2 regions of the Paraburkholderia sp. RAU2J genome follow, and region 1 is predicted to be linked to the other one. Evidence: riboswitches for the same ligand, from Rfam matches in the RefSeq annotation. Region 1 holds a riboswitch; the other holds the start of a gene.
What was found. Region 1 has a riboswitch for thiamine pyrophosphate ahead of thiC (phosphomethylpyrimidine synthase ThiC). Riboswitches for the same ligand answer to the same signal wherever they lie in the genome.

Region 1 (6,775 bases):
GCGGCTCTCCGAAGCAGCCCCCTCCTATCCCTGCTGCACATCACGCCTGTTTCTCCTGACGGCGCGGTCCGTGTCGATGGACGATCGCTTTGAGCAATGCGTGTGCCGGGGACGGCTCGATGGCCGACGGCGACTGATAAATGGCTTACGGAGCAATGGGTTGCGAGGATTAGATTTTTTCCTCGGCGAGCTGGCCCGATGCGCGGTGTATCGTTCGGGCGCATCCAATACTTACACGCTCCCTTGCCATGTCTTACCAGCACTTACTCGCCGAACTCGACCTCGGGTTCACCCGCTTGCGCAATCGCGTGGTGATGGGTTCGATGCACACCGGCATGGAGGACCGTTTCTGGAACTACCCGAAGCTGGCCGCGTATTTTCGCGAACGCGCGAAAGGCGGCGTGGGCCTGATCGTCACCGGGGGCATCTCGCCGAATCGCGCGGGCTGGCTGCTGCCGTTCGGCGGGACGCTGAATTCCGTGTTCGATCTGCGCAATCATCGGCTGCTGAGCGGGGCCGTGCATGCCGAGGGCGGCAAGATCGCGCTGCAGATCCTGCATGCGGGCCGCTATGGCTATCAGCCCTTCGTGCGAAGGGGCTGAGGTGCCGGCCGCGCTTTGAAGCGGGATGGGCTGGTCTTTTTGGCCGCTCCACACGCGCCGCTACGAACCCCACCCCAGGGCGAACTTCAAGCCAGCCCCTTCTTCCTGTAATCGAACCAGAAAGACAAGCCCACGCTAGCCAGAATCACCACGGTCGCGATCACCGTCGAGCGCGTGACCGGCTCGCCCAGCAGCAACGCGCCGAGCGCGACCGCCACCACCGGATTCACATACATGCAGCTACTCGCAATGATCGGGCTCGTGTGGCGAATCAGAAAACCATACGCGACGTACGCGGCCATCGTCCCGATCAGCATCAGGTAGATGAATGCCAGCAACGGCAGGACATGCATGTCGAGCATGCGTTCGCCGGAGACCCAGGCGACCAGTGTCGACATCGCGCCGCCCAGCCCGATCTGCAGCGCGGTCGACAGAAACAGATCCGACGGCAGCTTCAGACGCCCGGCGAGATGCGCGCCGCCGGCCCAGAAGAGTGCACCGCACAGAATCGCCAGACTGCCGGCCGCCGAGCCCGGCGTGCTGTCGCCGTGACTCAGAATGGCGATGCCGACCAGCCCCAGGCCGACCGCGAGCCACTCGCCGCGGCCGATCTTGCGACCCGCGACGGCAGCGATCACCGTCGCGAAGAGCGGAACGGTCGCGACCATCACGGCCGCCGTGCCGGTGCCGACGGTGCGCATGCCGTAGGCGAGCATGCCGCTCGACAAACCCACCAGCATCGTGCCGACGAGTCCGGCATTGCGGACCTCGGCGACGCTCGGCCAGACCGGCTTGCGGCGCACCGCGAAGACGAACAGGCCTATGCCGGCAAACAGGTTGCGCAGCCCGGAGAGCAGCAGCGGCGGAAACGAACCGAGGGCGACGTGCACGGCGAGGTACGTCGAGCCCCACACGAGATAGACGACGGCAAGCGCGAGCGCGATCTGGCCGCTGTGCGACTGCGGCAAACGGATCGGCAAACCGCGCGAAAAGAAACTGGAGCGTTGCAACGACATGCGTTCACCCCGTCCATGCCGCTCGAGGTATTGCGCCCCCGCTGAAAACCCGCTGACGGGATGGCGGACACCGCATCGAAAATGCGGTCTGACGGGCGAGGCTGGCGGACATGTCGGTGGAACGGAAAGGCGATAGATGACCAATAGGGCCACAACGCCGCGGCTTACGAAAGAAATCGGGCCGGGGCGAACACGCGCCAAGGCTGCGGCGCGCATCGCATTATGCAGTAAGCGCCCACCGCGCCGAGCGAAAGAATCGTAACTTTTTGGTGTCCTTGCAACACAAAAACCGGGGACGTATCGCTGGTGTTTTTTCAGCGTGCGCGGCAGTGGAACATGACTCCCGCCATCACCTGAAATCCGCGCACGCGAATTCGTGAAGGCACTGATAGCTCACGACCGCGGTCACGCGCGTCCCGGTGCGCGCCCCCTTCGGCGACAACGACAATGTGCCGCCGTCGCGCCCGACCTGATAGTGACCGCTGCGCGCCGCGGCGATTCGCCCGCCGCTATCGACGAAACGCGCCGCTACACGATCCCGCGCCGGCACGCCGTCGTTCACCTGCAACGCGACCTCCACGCCGCTCGTCACGCCCGGAGGCACATTGAGAACGTCAGCGTGAGCGCGCAGCCGGCACGCGCCGCCAGCAGCGTCATGGCCCCCGCCACTGCACCGAGCGTCCGCAACCGCGATGGGTTCGTTTTCATGCGCACTCACCCGTAGGCCGACTCGATTCGTTTCGCATCAGCGATGCCGTCCGGCGCGATGTCACCGAACCGGGCAGCCGCCTCTGCTGCAGACTCAATGAACAACGGGCACTTCACAAAGCCCGACAGAACCAGTAACGACATTTTTACGATGTGCTTGAATGCATCCCAAGTGCTACCGCGCCGCCCGTTGCCCGAGCACAAGGCCGACGCGGATCGAATCGGGCGACGCTCGGCCGCGTGCTAACATGGACCTTTCTATGGCGCTGCTTTCCGTTTTCAGGCGACGCCTTCACCCCCTTCTGTCGACACCTGCCGGCTACTTCGATGCGCTTCCCGACTTCCCGTGCCCTCATCCGCTTGCGCCCCCGCCGCGCAACCGGTGACGCGCGCGCGGACTTCGCGCCGTGTCCGGCCGGCGAGCCGTCCCGAACGCTCCCGCTCTCCGCCGCCCGGCTCCCGATCTAACGCTGCTAGCTCCACTGTTCAGGCCGCGTCGTCCCCAAGGGGACTTTCTTCGGGCGCCGGGCTGAACGCTTCCGCACGCCGTTCTCTTTTATGCAGATCGAATTGGAGTACCCGTCATGAAAAAGACGAAACCCTGTTATCTGACCGAACTCGATGTCGCCCGCCTCGAGAAGCACGCATCCGCGCCCGGCGCGAGCGCGAAACTGCAGGACATGCTCGACGACGTCCTCGAGCGCGCCGTGATCGTTGATTCGCGCGAAATTCCGGCCAACGTGGTGACGATGAATTCGCAAGCCACCCTGACCGACGAAGCCAGCGGCGAACAGATGACCTGGACCGTCGTCTATCCGCCCAACGCGGACTTCGCGCACGGGCGCCTGAACGTGTTCTCGCCGGCCGGCCTCGCGCTGCTCGGCGCGAAGCGCGGCGAGCGCATCCGCTTCACGCCGCCGAGCGGCACGGAGAAAGTGCTGAAGCTCGACAAGATCCTGTATCAGCCCGAAGCCGGCGACAATTTCTCGCTCTGATCTCGTTGTAACTCAAGCACGCCGCAGCTCGCCCGCCTGCCCGTCACAATCAGCACAGGACACGGTGGGCCGCGCCGCGATGCGCGGTTCGGTTCAACCGGACGGGTTGCCAAGTCGCGGGTGGCCGGTGTATCGTGTGCGCTGCTAACGCGGGGGTCCTGCGTCGCATGGAGCTTGGAGGTCCGTGCCGCGCGGGTGAGAAATACCCTTTGAACCTGATCTGGATAATGCCAGCGCAGGGAAGCGTACGGATTTCGCACTCCAGCTCCATCGCCTCACCTCTCGCGCGATTTCCGACTACTTCCGTCTCGTCTCCTGCTTAGCTGCCCACATTGCTTTGCATGGAGATACGATGAACGCCAATCCAAAATTCCTGTCCGCCGACGCTCACGTCGATGAAGCCGCTGTCGCGCCGCTGCCGAATTCCCGCAAGGTCTACGTGAGCGGTTCGCGTCCCGACATCCGCGTGCCGATGCGAGAAATCTCGCAGGCCGATACGCCCGACAGCTTCGGCGGCGAAAAGAATCCGCCGGTCTATGTCTACGATACGTCGGGCCCCTACTCCGACCCGGACGCGAAGATCGATATTCGCGAGGGCCTGCCGGCGCTACGTCAGGCGTGGATCGAAGAGCGCGGCGACACCGAAGCGCTGACGGGTCTGTCCAGCGACTTCAGCCGCGAGCGCGCCGCCGACACCGCCACCGCCGGCCTGCGTTTCCAAGGCCTGCATCGCACGCCGCGCCGCGCGATCGCCGGCAAGAACGTGTCGCAGATGCACTACGCGAAGAAGGGCATCATCACGCCGGAGATGGAATACATCGCGATTCGCGAGAACCAGCGCCGCGCCGAGTATCTGGAGAGCCTGAAGACGAGCGGTCCGAACGGCGAGAAGCTCGCCGCGATGATGGGCCGTCAGCATCCGGGCCAGGCGTTCGGCGCGAGCGCGTTCGGTGCGAACGGCCTCACGGCGATCACGCCGGAATTCGTGCGCGAGGAAGTGGCGCGCGGCCGCGCGATCATCCCCAACAACATCAACCACCCGGAAAGCGAGCCGATGATCATCGGCCGCAACTTCCTCGTGAAGGTGAATGCCAACATCGGCAACTCGGCGGTGACGTCGTCGATCGGCGAGGAAGTCGACAAGATGACGTGGGCGATCCGCTGGGGCGGCGACACGGTGATGGATCTGTCGACCGGCAAGCACATTCACGAGACGCGCGAGTGGATCATCCGCAATAGCCCGGTGCCGATCGGCACGGTGCCGATCTATCAGGCGCTCGAAAAGGTCAACGGCAAGGCGGAGGACCTGACGTGGGAAATCTTCCGCGACACGCTCATCGAACAGGCCGAGCAAGGCGTCGACTACTTCACGATTCACGCGGGCGTGCGCCTGCAGTATGTGCCGTTGACGGCCAAGCGCATGACCGGCATCGTCTCGCGCGGCGGCTCAATCATGGCGAAGTGGTGTCTCGCGCATCACAAGGAAAGCTTCCTGTACGAGCACTTCGAAGACATCTGCGAAATCATGAAGGCGTATGACGTGGCCTTCTCGCTCGGCGACGGCCTGCGTCCCGGCTCGATCTACGATGCGAACGACGAAGCGCAGCTCGGCGAGTTGAAGACCTTGGGCGAACTCACGCAGATCGCGTGGAAGCACGACGTGCAGACGATGATCGAAGGCCCCGGCCACGTGCCGATGCAGTTGATCAAGGAGAACATGGACCTGCAACTGGAATGGTGCGACGAAGCGCCGTTCTACACGCTCGGGCCCCTCACCACCGACATCGCGCCGGGCTACGACCACATCACGTCGGGCATCGGCGCGGCGATGATCGGCTGGTTCGGCACGGCGATGCTTTGCTACGTCACGCCGAAGGAACACCTGGGCCTGCCGAACAAGGACGACGTGAAGACCGGCATCATCACGTACAAGCTCGCCGCGCACGCCGCCGATCTGGCGAAGGGTCATCCGGGCGCGCAGGTGCGTGACAACGCACTGAGCAAGGCGCGTTTCGAATTCCGTTGGGAAGACCAGTTCAATCTCGGCCTCGACCCGGACAAGGCGCGCGAATTCCACGACGAAACGCTGCCGAAGGATTCGGCCAAGGTCGCGCATTTCTGCTCGATGTGCGGCCCGCACTTCTGCTCGATGAAGATCACCCAGGACGTGCGCGAATTCGCGGCGCAACAAGGCGTCACCGACGACGAAGCGCTGAAGAAAGGCATGGAAGTGAAGTCGATCGAGTTCATGAAGAAAGGCGCCGAGATCTATCAGCGGCAGTAAGGTTCGATAGGCAGATCGGGCAGCGCTTTAGCGCCGCCCGATTCCGCCACGAACCTGCATCGCAGCATCACAGCCCGCCACTGGCGGGCTTTTTCGTCTGTGCGAGGGTATGCGGCGCCGGGCACGCCGCATGCTGGACGAAGGGAAACATTTGATTACGAAACCGTCAATCCGCTGACAAGCTCACACATCTGGATACGCGACGCACGGCTAACATCGAATGCATGAACCGGGGGCTTTTGTCTCTCTTACGTTTCGGCGGTTACGACCAACAAACCCAATTAACCAACCGGGAGTCAGCATCATGAGAAAGATTCGGCAAATCGGCACGCTCGCAACCATCGTTGCTCTCATTGGGGGACTTTCGGCGTGTGAAGGCATGAGCCGGCAAGGGCGTGATACGGCAATCGGCGCGGGTCTGGGCGGCGCCGCGGGCGCGGCGATCGGCGGCAATGCACTGTCGACGATCGGCGGTGCGGCGGCGGGTGGCATCATCGGTAATCAGGTCGGCAAGTAAGCGGCATGCAGGCGCATACTGCGCGGTAAGTCACGGTATTTCGAAAGCGAACACGACGCTTAGCGTAAGCGTCAAACGATGCGGTGCAACGTCGTGAAATGCGCCGTTACGTTTTGCAATCGTGTTCGTGCCGCGGGAGCGTAAGCTCATCTCGTTACGCCGACGATGATGGTGTACGGTACAACGAGGAGCGCGTCATGAGGTCCCGCGTCATCAACAGTTTTCGCGCGAGGGGCTCATGGCTGCCGCGCGCTTTTTTGCGGCTATCCCGTAGAGGCGTTGCTGCCTGCGGCGTCCTCTGCGTCGTGACGTTGTCGGGCTGCTATTACCCATACGGTTACTTTCCGGCCGGCTATTACCCTGCTTACTATTCAACGTATCCAACGGCGCCCGCGACGGCGGTGCAGCAGGGCGTCCCGGCGGGGCAAACCGGTTCGACCGATGCGCAGCAACAGCAGCAACAAGACGCGCCGCCCACTTATGCGGTAGCGGCGCCGCCCCTCTATGCGGCGCCGGCTTATCCCGCCTACTATCCGCCTCCGGTCTATCCCGCTTACCCGGCGTATTACGGCTATCCAGGCTACTACGGACCATCGGTGTCGATCGGCATCGGCGGCTATTGGGGTGGAGGGTGGGGACATCATCATTGGCAC
Region 2 (6,775 bases), 1.6 Mb from region 1:
ATGGCCGACCTTCTGGATGATCAGCGAGCCGACCACCGCATACAGCGCCGCGGCCCACACCATGTAGCCGGGAATCTGCAACGGCATGCCGCCGAGCGAGATGGTCAGCGCACCGGCCAGCGACCACAGGATCGTGATAAACGACACGAGCGTGACGACCGTGGACAGCAGATCGAGCGTGAGCGACAGCGTGGTGGTGGCGAACGACTGCAGATCGTCGCTGATCCGTTGGTCGGGGTTGTCGGCAAGCCGGTCGCGTTCGATCCGGTAGAAGGCGCTGTCGTGCAGCCACTCGTTCAGATAGCGCGTGGTCAGCCACTGGCGCCAGCGGAAACCGAGCATCTGACGCAAATATCGCCCGTACACCGCGAGGATGATGAAGCCGAACGCGAGTCCCGAGAACACCATCAGCAGGTGCGGGAAATCGTGCACGTTCTTGCTTTGCAGCGCGTTGTAGAAGTCGGCGCTCCAGCGGTTCAGCCGCACGTTGATCCACACGACGAGCAGGTTCATCACGATGATCGCTATGAGCAAACCCCACGCCGTCTTGCGTTCTTCGGAAACCCAGTAGGGTTTGATCAGGCTCCAGGCGGAGACTTTTTCGTCGGGCGGCAGCGCGGGGCTGGAGGAAAAATTGGGTGTCATGAGCGTCCTGATGAAGTGCAGGCCCGAAGTGCTGATCCGAAGCGCCGACCCGACTCCGGCCGGCCCATGTCGGGCTATTGCGCCGCGAAGCGGCCCAATGTCGGGCCGCTCTGCGACGGCGGTGCGATACCTGCCCGGGCGTCGTGTTTCGGTGAACGCGCGTCTGGGCGACCGCCCGATTCTGGCGTGAGGCCCTTAAGCGAAAATTAATTTTCGCTTAAGGGCTTCGCCCCGGCGGCGCCCGCCGCGCATGCGGCGAAGCGCGCATGCGGCATCCGGTCCCGGCATTGTGCCAGAGCCTCGGCTCCGCCCACATCGCCGCAACGAAACAGGGTGCCGGTTGAAACCCATGCTGCCGCGCGAGCCGCTGGTTTGCGGGCGCCGCGCCTTTTATGGTCTAATGAGCTGCGACGAAACAGGGGTGCTTCGCCCACAGGCGGCTTGATTTTCAGGCTGCGGCGGCGAGGCTGAGAGAGACCCTTTGCACCCGATCCGGGTAATACCGGCGCGGGAAGTTTCCGGAAGCAGCCAGTCTTCCATTCCCCGCCGGACGGCGTCCGTACCTCGGTACGCGCGTATTGTCCGGCCGGCTTGACCCGCCGGTTTCGTCCTGGGTACGTGCGTTTCTTTGCCGTACGGAAAGGACTCGATGACCGCCTATTCTTCAGATATGTGTTTTGCTCTTCGCTACGTCGCCGTCGGCGCGTCGTGCTTCAGCCTTGCTTGCCGCCGTAGACCAAAGCACACGCGGGAGTCCGCGCGATGAACCGGTCCGCCCAACCTGATTTCGCCGTTCTCGGCGGCGGTCTTTGCGGCCGGTTGGTCGCATGGCGTCTGGCGGGCCAGGGACATCGCGTGGCGCTGTATGAGCGCGGCGACGCCGCCGGCTCGCAGGCCGCCGCGTGGGTCGCCGCGGCGATGCTGGCGCCGCTCGCCGAAGCCGCCAGCGCCGAGTTGCTCATCACGCGCCTTGGCGCGAGTTCGCTCGATACCTGGCCGCAGGTGCTGGCCGAATTGCCCGAGCCGGTATTCTTCCAACGCAATGGCACGCTGGTCGTCTGGCATCATGCCGACCGCACCGAAGCGCCGCTGTTCGAACGCCGGGTGCGCTCGAACGCGCCGGCCGACCTGCTCGACGGCGGTTTCGTGACGCTGACCGGCGCGCAGGTCGGCGCGGCCGAGCCCGCGCTGGCGGGCCGCTTCAACCAGGGCTGGCTGCTGCCGCGTGAAGGCCAACTGGATAATCGCCAGGTGCTGGCCGCGTTGGCCGCGGGCCTTGCCGAGCGCGGCGTCGAAACCCACTGGAACACGGCCGTCGACGAGCAGTCGCTGCCGCCCGGGCGCATCACGATCGACTGCCGGGGCCTCGGCGCGAAGCCCGTGCTGCCCACGCTGCGGGGCATTCGCGGCGAAGTCGCGCGGGTGCATGCGCCCGGTATCAACCTGACACGCCCGGTGCGGCTGCTGCATCCGCGCTATCCGCTCTATATCGCGCCGAAGCAGAACGACCTGTACGTGATCGGCGCCACCGAAGTCGAAGGCGAGGACATGTCGCCGGTCAGCGTGCGCTCGGCGCTCGAACTGCTGAGCGCGGCGTTTTCGGTGCATCCGGGCTTCGGCGAGGCGCGCATCCTCGAACTGAATTCGCAATGCCGCCCGACCTTGCCGGACCACCGTCCGGCGCTCCTGTGGGACGGCGCGCGGACGTTGCGCGTGAACGGGCTGTACCGGCACGGCTACATGATCGTGCCGGAGGTCGCCGACGAAGCCGTGCGCTTCGCGTCGGCGCTGCTCGACGGCCGTATCGGCGATGCCGACGCGTTCGCCGAGTGGCGCCGCGACGCCCGCTGGAGCGAGCTTTTCCAACAGGACTGCGCGCGGGAGCCAGCATGAGCGTTGCGCGGTCCCATGCCGCTCGGCCGCCGCTTTCGCCATCGATTGAACCGTATTCGAACACCATGGACATTCATATCAATCAGAAGCCGTTGTCGCTGCCCGAAGGCGCGACCGTCGCCGATGCGCTCGCCGCGTACGGCGCGCGCCCGCCGTTCGCGGTCGCGCTGAACGGCGATTTCGTCGCGCGCACGCAGCATGCGGCGCGCGCGCTGCAGCCGGGCGACCGGCTCGACGTCGTGCAACCCGTGGCCGGCGGCTAAGCGCTGCCCCGCCGCCCGCCACGCTTTGCCGGAGACCCGATGATGCAAATGACTTCCCCCCAAACGGCCGACGCGCTTACGCTGTACGGCCAAACCTTCGCGAGCCGCGTGCTGCTCGGCACCTCGCGCTATCCGTCGCTGCAGTCGCTGTCCGATTCGATCGACGCGGCGCGCCCCGGCATGGTGACCGTCGCGCTACGCCGGCAGATGAACGAAGGCGGCGCCGAAGCCGGCTTCTTCGATCTGCTCAAGCGCCACGGCGTGCCGCTCCTGCCGAACACGGCCGGCTGCCTGACGGTCGGCGAGGCGGTGGCCACCGCCCACATGGCGCGCGAAATCTTCGAAACGGACTGGATCAAGCTCGAACTGATCGGCGACGACTACACGTTGCAGCCCGACCCGGTCGGCCTGATCGAAGCGGCCGCGCAGCTGATCAAGGACGGCTTCAAAGTGCTGCCGTATTGCACCGAAGACCTCGTGATCGGCCGCCGCCTGCTCGACGCCGGTTGTGAAGCGCTGATGCCGTGGGGCGCGCCGATCGGCACCGGCAAGGGCGTGATCAATCCTTACGGGCTGCGGGTGCTGCGCGAGCGGCTGCCGGACGTGCCGCTGATCGTGGACGCCGGGCTCGGCGTGCCATCGCATGCGGCGCAGGTGATGGAGTGGGGTTTCGACGGCGTGCTGCTGAACACCGCGGTGTCGCAGGCGACGCACCCCGACGCGATGGCGCGCGCGTTCGCGCTGGGCGTCGAAGCGGGCCGCCAGGCTTTTCTGGCGGGGCCGATGGCCGAGCGCGAAAGCGCGCACGCGAGCACGCCGGTGGTCGGCATGCCGTTCTGGCACCAAGACGGGAGCGCCGCATGACGCAAACACTGGCCTTGAAGAATCGCGACCTGTTCTGGCCGCCCGCCGACGAACTCACCGAAGCCACGGAGCGCATCCGCGCGCGCCTGGGCGACTGGCCGCCGACGCACGCGCCGTGGCGCATCTGCCTGACCGCGCCGGACGAGCCGAATGGCGGCGACCTGATCGTGATCGCCGACGCCCAGCAGCACGGCGAGCAGATGGCGCGCTGGCTGGTGCAGGGCGCCGGTGTGATCGAAGCGGCGCAGGACAAGGCCACGCTGCATCTGGGCGGGGAGAAGTACCGCCTCGAAGGCCATCTGGCGGATGACTGGATTGCCGCGCTGGCCGCGTTTCTCGACTGCGGCTTCGATCCGCACGATGCGCTGGTGCTGGCGCTCGCGTGGCGCGACGGCGACGAAACCCGCGCCGACGACGCCTTTCCGTCCGACCTCGCCCGTTTCCCGCGCCTTGCCGGTTTGCCGGCCGCGCCCGCGCAAGTGTTCGCACGATGCCCGGACCGGCTCGGCCTGTACCCGGTGCTGCCGAGCGCCGAATGGGTCGAGCGGGTGGTTGGCTTCGGCGTGAAGACGGTGCAGTTGCGCCGCAAATCGGCCGAACCCGCCGACGAACTGAAGCGCGAAATCGCCCGCTGCGTGGCCGCCGGACACGCGCACGACGCCCAAGTGTTCATCAACGACCACTGGCAGGCCGCGCTCGAAGCGGGCGCGTATGGCGTCCACCTCGGTCAGGAAGACGTGCATACCGCCGACCTGTCCGCATTGGCCGCCGCCGGCATCCGGCTGGGTCTGTCGACGCATGGTTTCTACGAAATTCTGAAAGCGCTGCATTTTCGGCCGAGCTACATTGCGTTGGGCGCCGTGTTTCCGACCACGACCAAAGTCATGCCGACCGCGCCGCAGGGTCTCAAGCGCCTCGCACGCTACGTGCGTCTGCTGGACGGCGTCGTGCCGCTGGTGGCGATCGGCGGCATCGACTTGCAGGTGCTGCCCGACGTGCTGGCGACGGGTGTCGGCTGTGCGGCGGTGGTGCGCGCGGTCACGGAAGCTGCCGATCCGGCGGCCGCCGTTTCTGCCCTGCAGCAAGGGTTTACGCGATAATCGTCAGGCTTTTTTAATAGACAGGGCACCTCACGGCAACTTTTGCATGATGGCCCTATAATTCGGCCTTCCGTGTAAAAGGATTGTCAGTTTCGTGTCTTCCTCCCCCGAGACCCTACTCGAGCTGCGCGACGTCGACTTCGGTTACGGCGACCAGCTCGTCCTGTCGAACCTGAATCTGCGCTTCAAACGCGGGCAGGTCGTCGCGGTCATGGGCGGCTCGGGTTGCGGCAAGACCACCGTGCTGCGTCTGATCGGCGGTCTGGTACGCGCGCAGCGCGGCCAGATCCTCCTCCACGGCCAGGACGTCGGCCAGCAGACGCGCGACGGCCTTTACGCGCTGCGCCGCAAAATGGGCATGCTGTTCCAGTTCGGCGCGCTGTTCACCGACATGTCGGTGTTCGAAAACGTGGCCTTCGCGCTGCGCGAGCACACCGATCTCCCCGAAGAATTGCTGCGCGACCTCGTGCTGATGAAGCTCAACGCGGTCGGCTTGCGTGGCGCGCGCGACCTGATGCCGTCGGAGATTTCCGGCGGCATGGCACGGCGCGTGGCGCTCGCGCGCGCCATCGCGCTCGACCCCGAACTGATGATGTACGACGAGCCCTTCGCCGGTCTCGATCCGATCTCGCTCGGCATTACCGCGAACCTGATCCGCGCGCTGAATCAGGCGCTAGGCGCCACCTCGATCCTGGTCACGCACGACGTGCCTGAATCGTTCGCGATCGCGGACTACGTCTACTTTCTCGCCAACGGCGGGGTTCACGCCGAAGGCACACCGGCCGAGCTGCGCGCGTCGGCCGATCCGACCGTGCGGCAGTTCATCGACGGCGCGCCGGACGGCCCGTTCAAATTCCACTATCCGAGCAAGGCGTCGCTGGCGGCGGACTTCGGCATCGGCGGAGGCCAGTCATGACCAGTGCGATCAGTGCGATCGGTCGCTTGGTGATCGGCGGGCTCGGCACGGCCGGCTACGCCACGCGTTTTTTCTTCCGGCTGCTGCTCGAATTTTTCCCGTTGCTGCGCCGTCCGCGCCTTGTCACGAAGCAGATCCACTTCGTGGGTAATTATTCGCTGGTGATCATCGCCGTGTCGGGGCTGTTCGTCGGCTTCGTGCTTGGGTTGCAGGGCTATTACACGCTCAATCGCTACGGCTCCGAGCAGGCGTTGGGCCTGCTGGTCGCGCTGTCGCTCGTGCGCGAACTGGGACCGGTGGTCACCGCGCTGCTGTTTGCCGGCCGCGCCGGCACGTCGCTCACGGCCGAGATCGGCCTGATGAAGGCCGGCGAGCAACTTACCGCGATGGAAATGATGGCGGTCGACCCCGTCAAGGTCGTGGTCGCGCCGCGCCTGTGGGCCGGGATTGTCTCGATGCCGATCCTCGCCGCGATTTTCAGCGCGGTCGGCGTGTTGGGCGGTTATGTGGTGGGCGTGCTGCTGATCGGCGTCGACGCGGGCGCGTTCTGGTCGCAGATGCAAGGTGGCGTGGACGTCTGGCGCGATGTCGGCGCCGGGGTCGTCAAGAGCGTGGTGTTCGGCCTCGCGGTGACCTTCGTCGCGCTGTTTCAGGGCTACGAAGCCAAGCCGACGCCCGAAGGCGTGTCACGCGCGACCACCAAAACGGTCGTGTATGCGTCGCTGGCGGTGCTCGGACTCGATTTTCTGCTGACCGCACTGATGTTCAGCTAAGACTGCGCGGCACGTTGGCCGCCAGCGGCGTGTCTCTCGGCGCGCGCGGCGGGCAGCATTGGCGGCGTGGCGGATTCACTTTGGGATGACGATGAAAAAGACTGTTCTCGACTTCTGGGTCGGCCTGTTTGTAGTGTTGGGTTTCGTGGCGTTGCTGTTTCTCGCGCTGAAGGCCGGCAACATGAGCTCGTTGTCTTTCCAGGCAACCTACCCGGTCAAGCTCAAGTTCGACAATATCGGCGGGCTGAAGGCGCGCGCGCCGGTGAAAAGCGCGGGCGTGACGGTGGGCCGGGTCGCGTCGATCGGCTTCGACAGCAATGC

Region 2: it holds a riboswitch for thiamine pyrophosphate, as region 1 does, so the genes downstream of both, B0G69_RS04640 (FAD-dependent oxidoreductase) here and thiC (phosphomethylpyrimidine synthase ThiC) in region 1, are expected to answer to the same signal.

What each region holds. Positions count from the first base shown of each region.
Region 1 covers NZ_RBXG01000001.1:2,620,090-2,626,864, reverse strand. The annotation lists partial or broken gene fadH (NADPH-dependent 2,4-dienoyl-CoA reductase) at 249-590, shown strand; gene B0G69_RS12020 (EamA family transporter) at 689-1,618, opposite strand; gene B0G69_RS12015 (hypothetical protein) at 1,968-2,210, opposite strand; gene B0G69_RS12010 (GreA/GreB family elongation factor) at 2,911-3,321, shown strand; TPP riboswitch at 3,463-3,581, shown strand; gene thiC (phosphomethylpyrimidine synthase ThiC) at 3,674-5,605, shown strand; gene B0G69_RS12000 (glycine zipper 2TM domain-containing protein) at 5,910-6,122, shown strand; gene B0G69_RS11995 (hypothetical protein) at 6,320-6,775, shown strand, end outside.
Region 2 covers NZ_RBXG01000001.1:991,483-998,257, reverse strand. The annotation lists gene B0G69_RS04645 (ABC transporter ATP-binding protein/permease) at 1-645, opposite strand, end outside; TPP riboswitch at 1,053-1,176, shown strand; gene B0G69_RS04640 (FAD-dependent oxidoreductase) at 1,408-2,538, shown strand; gene thiS (sulfur carrier protein ThiS) at 2,604-2,801, shown strand; gene B0G69_RS04630 (thiazole synthase) at 2,850-3,665, shown strand; gene thiE (thiamine phosphate synthase) at 3,662-4,765, shown strand; gene B0G69_RS04620 (ABC transporter ATP-binding protein) at 4,860-5,681, shown strand; gene mlaE (lipid asymmetry maintenance ABC transporter permease subunit MlaE) at 5,678-6,454, shown strand; gene mlaD (outer membrane lipid asymmetry maintenance protein MlaD) at 6,546-6,775, shown strand, end outside.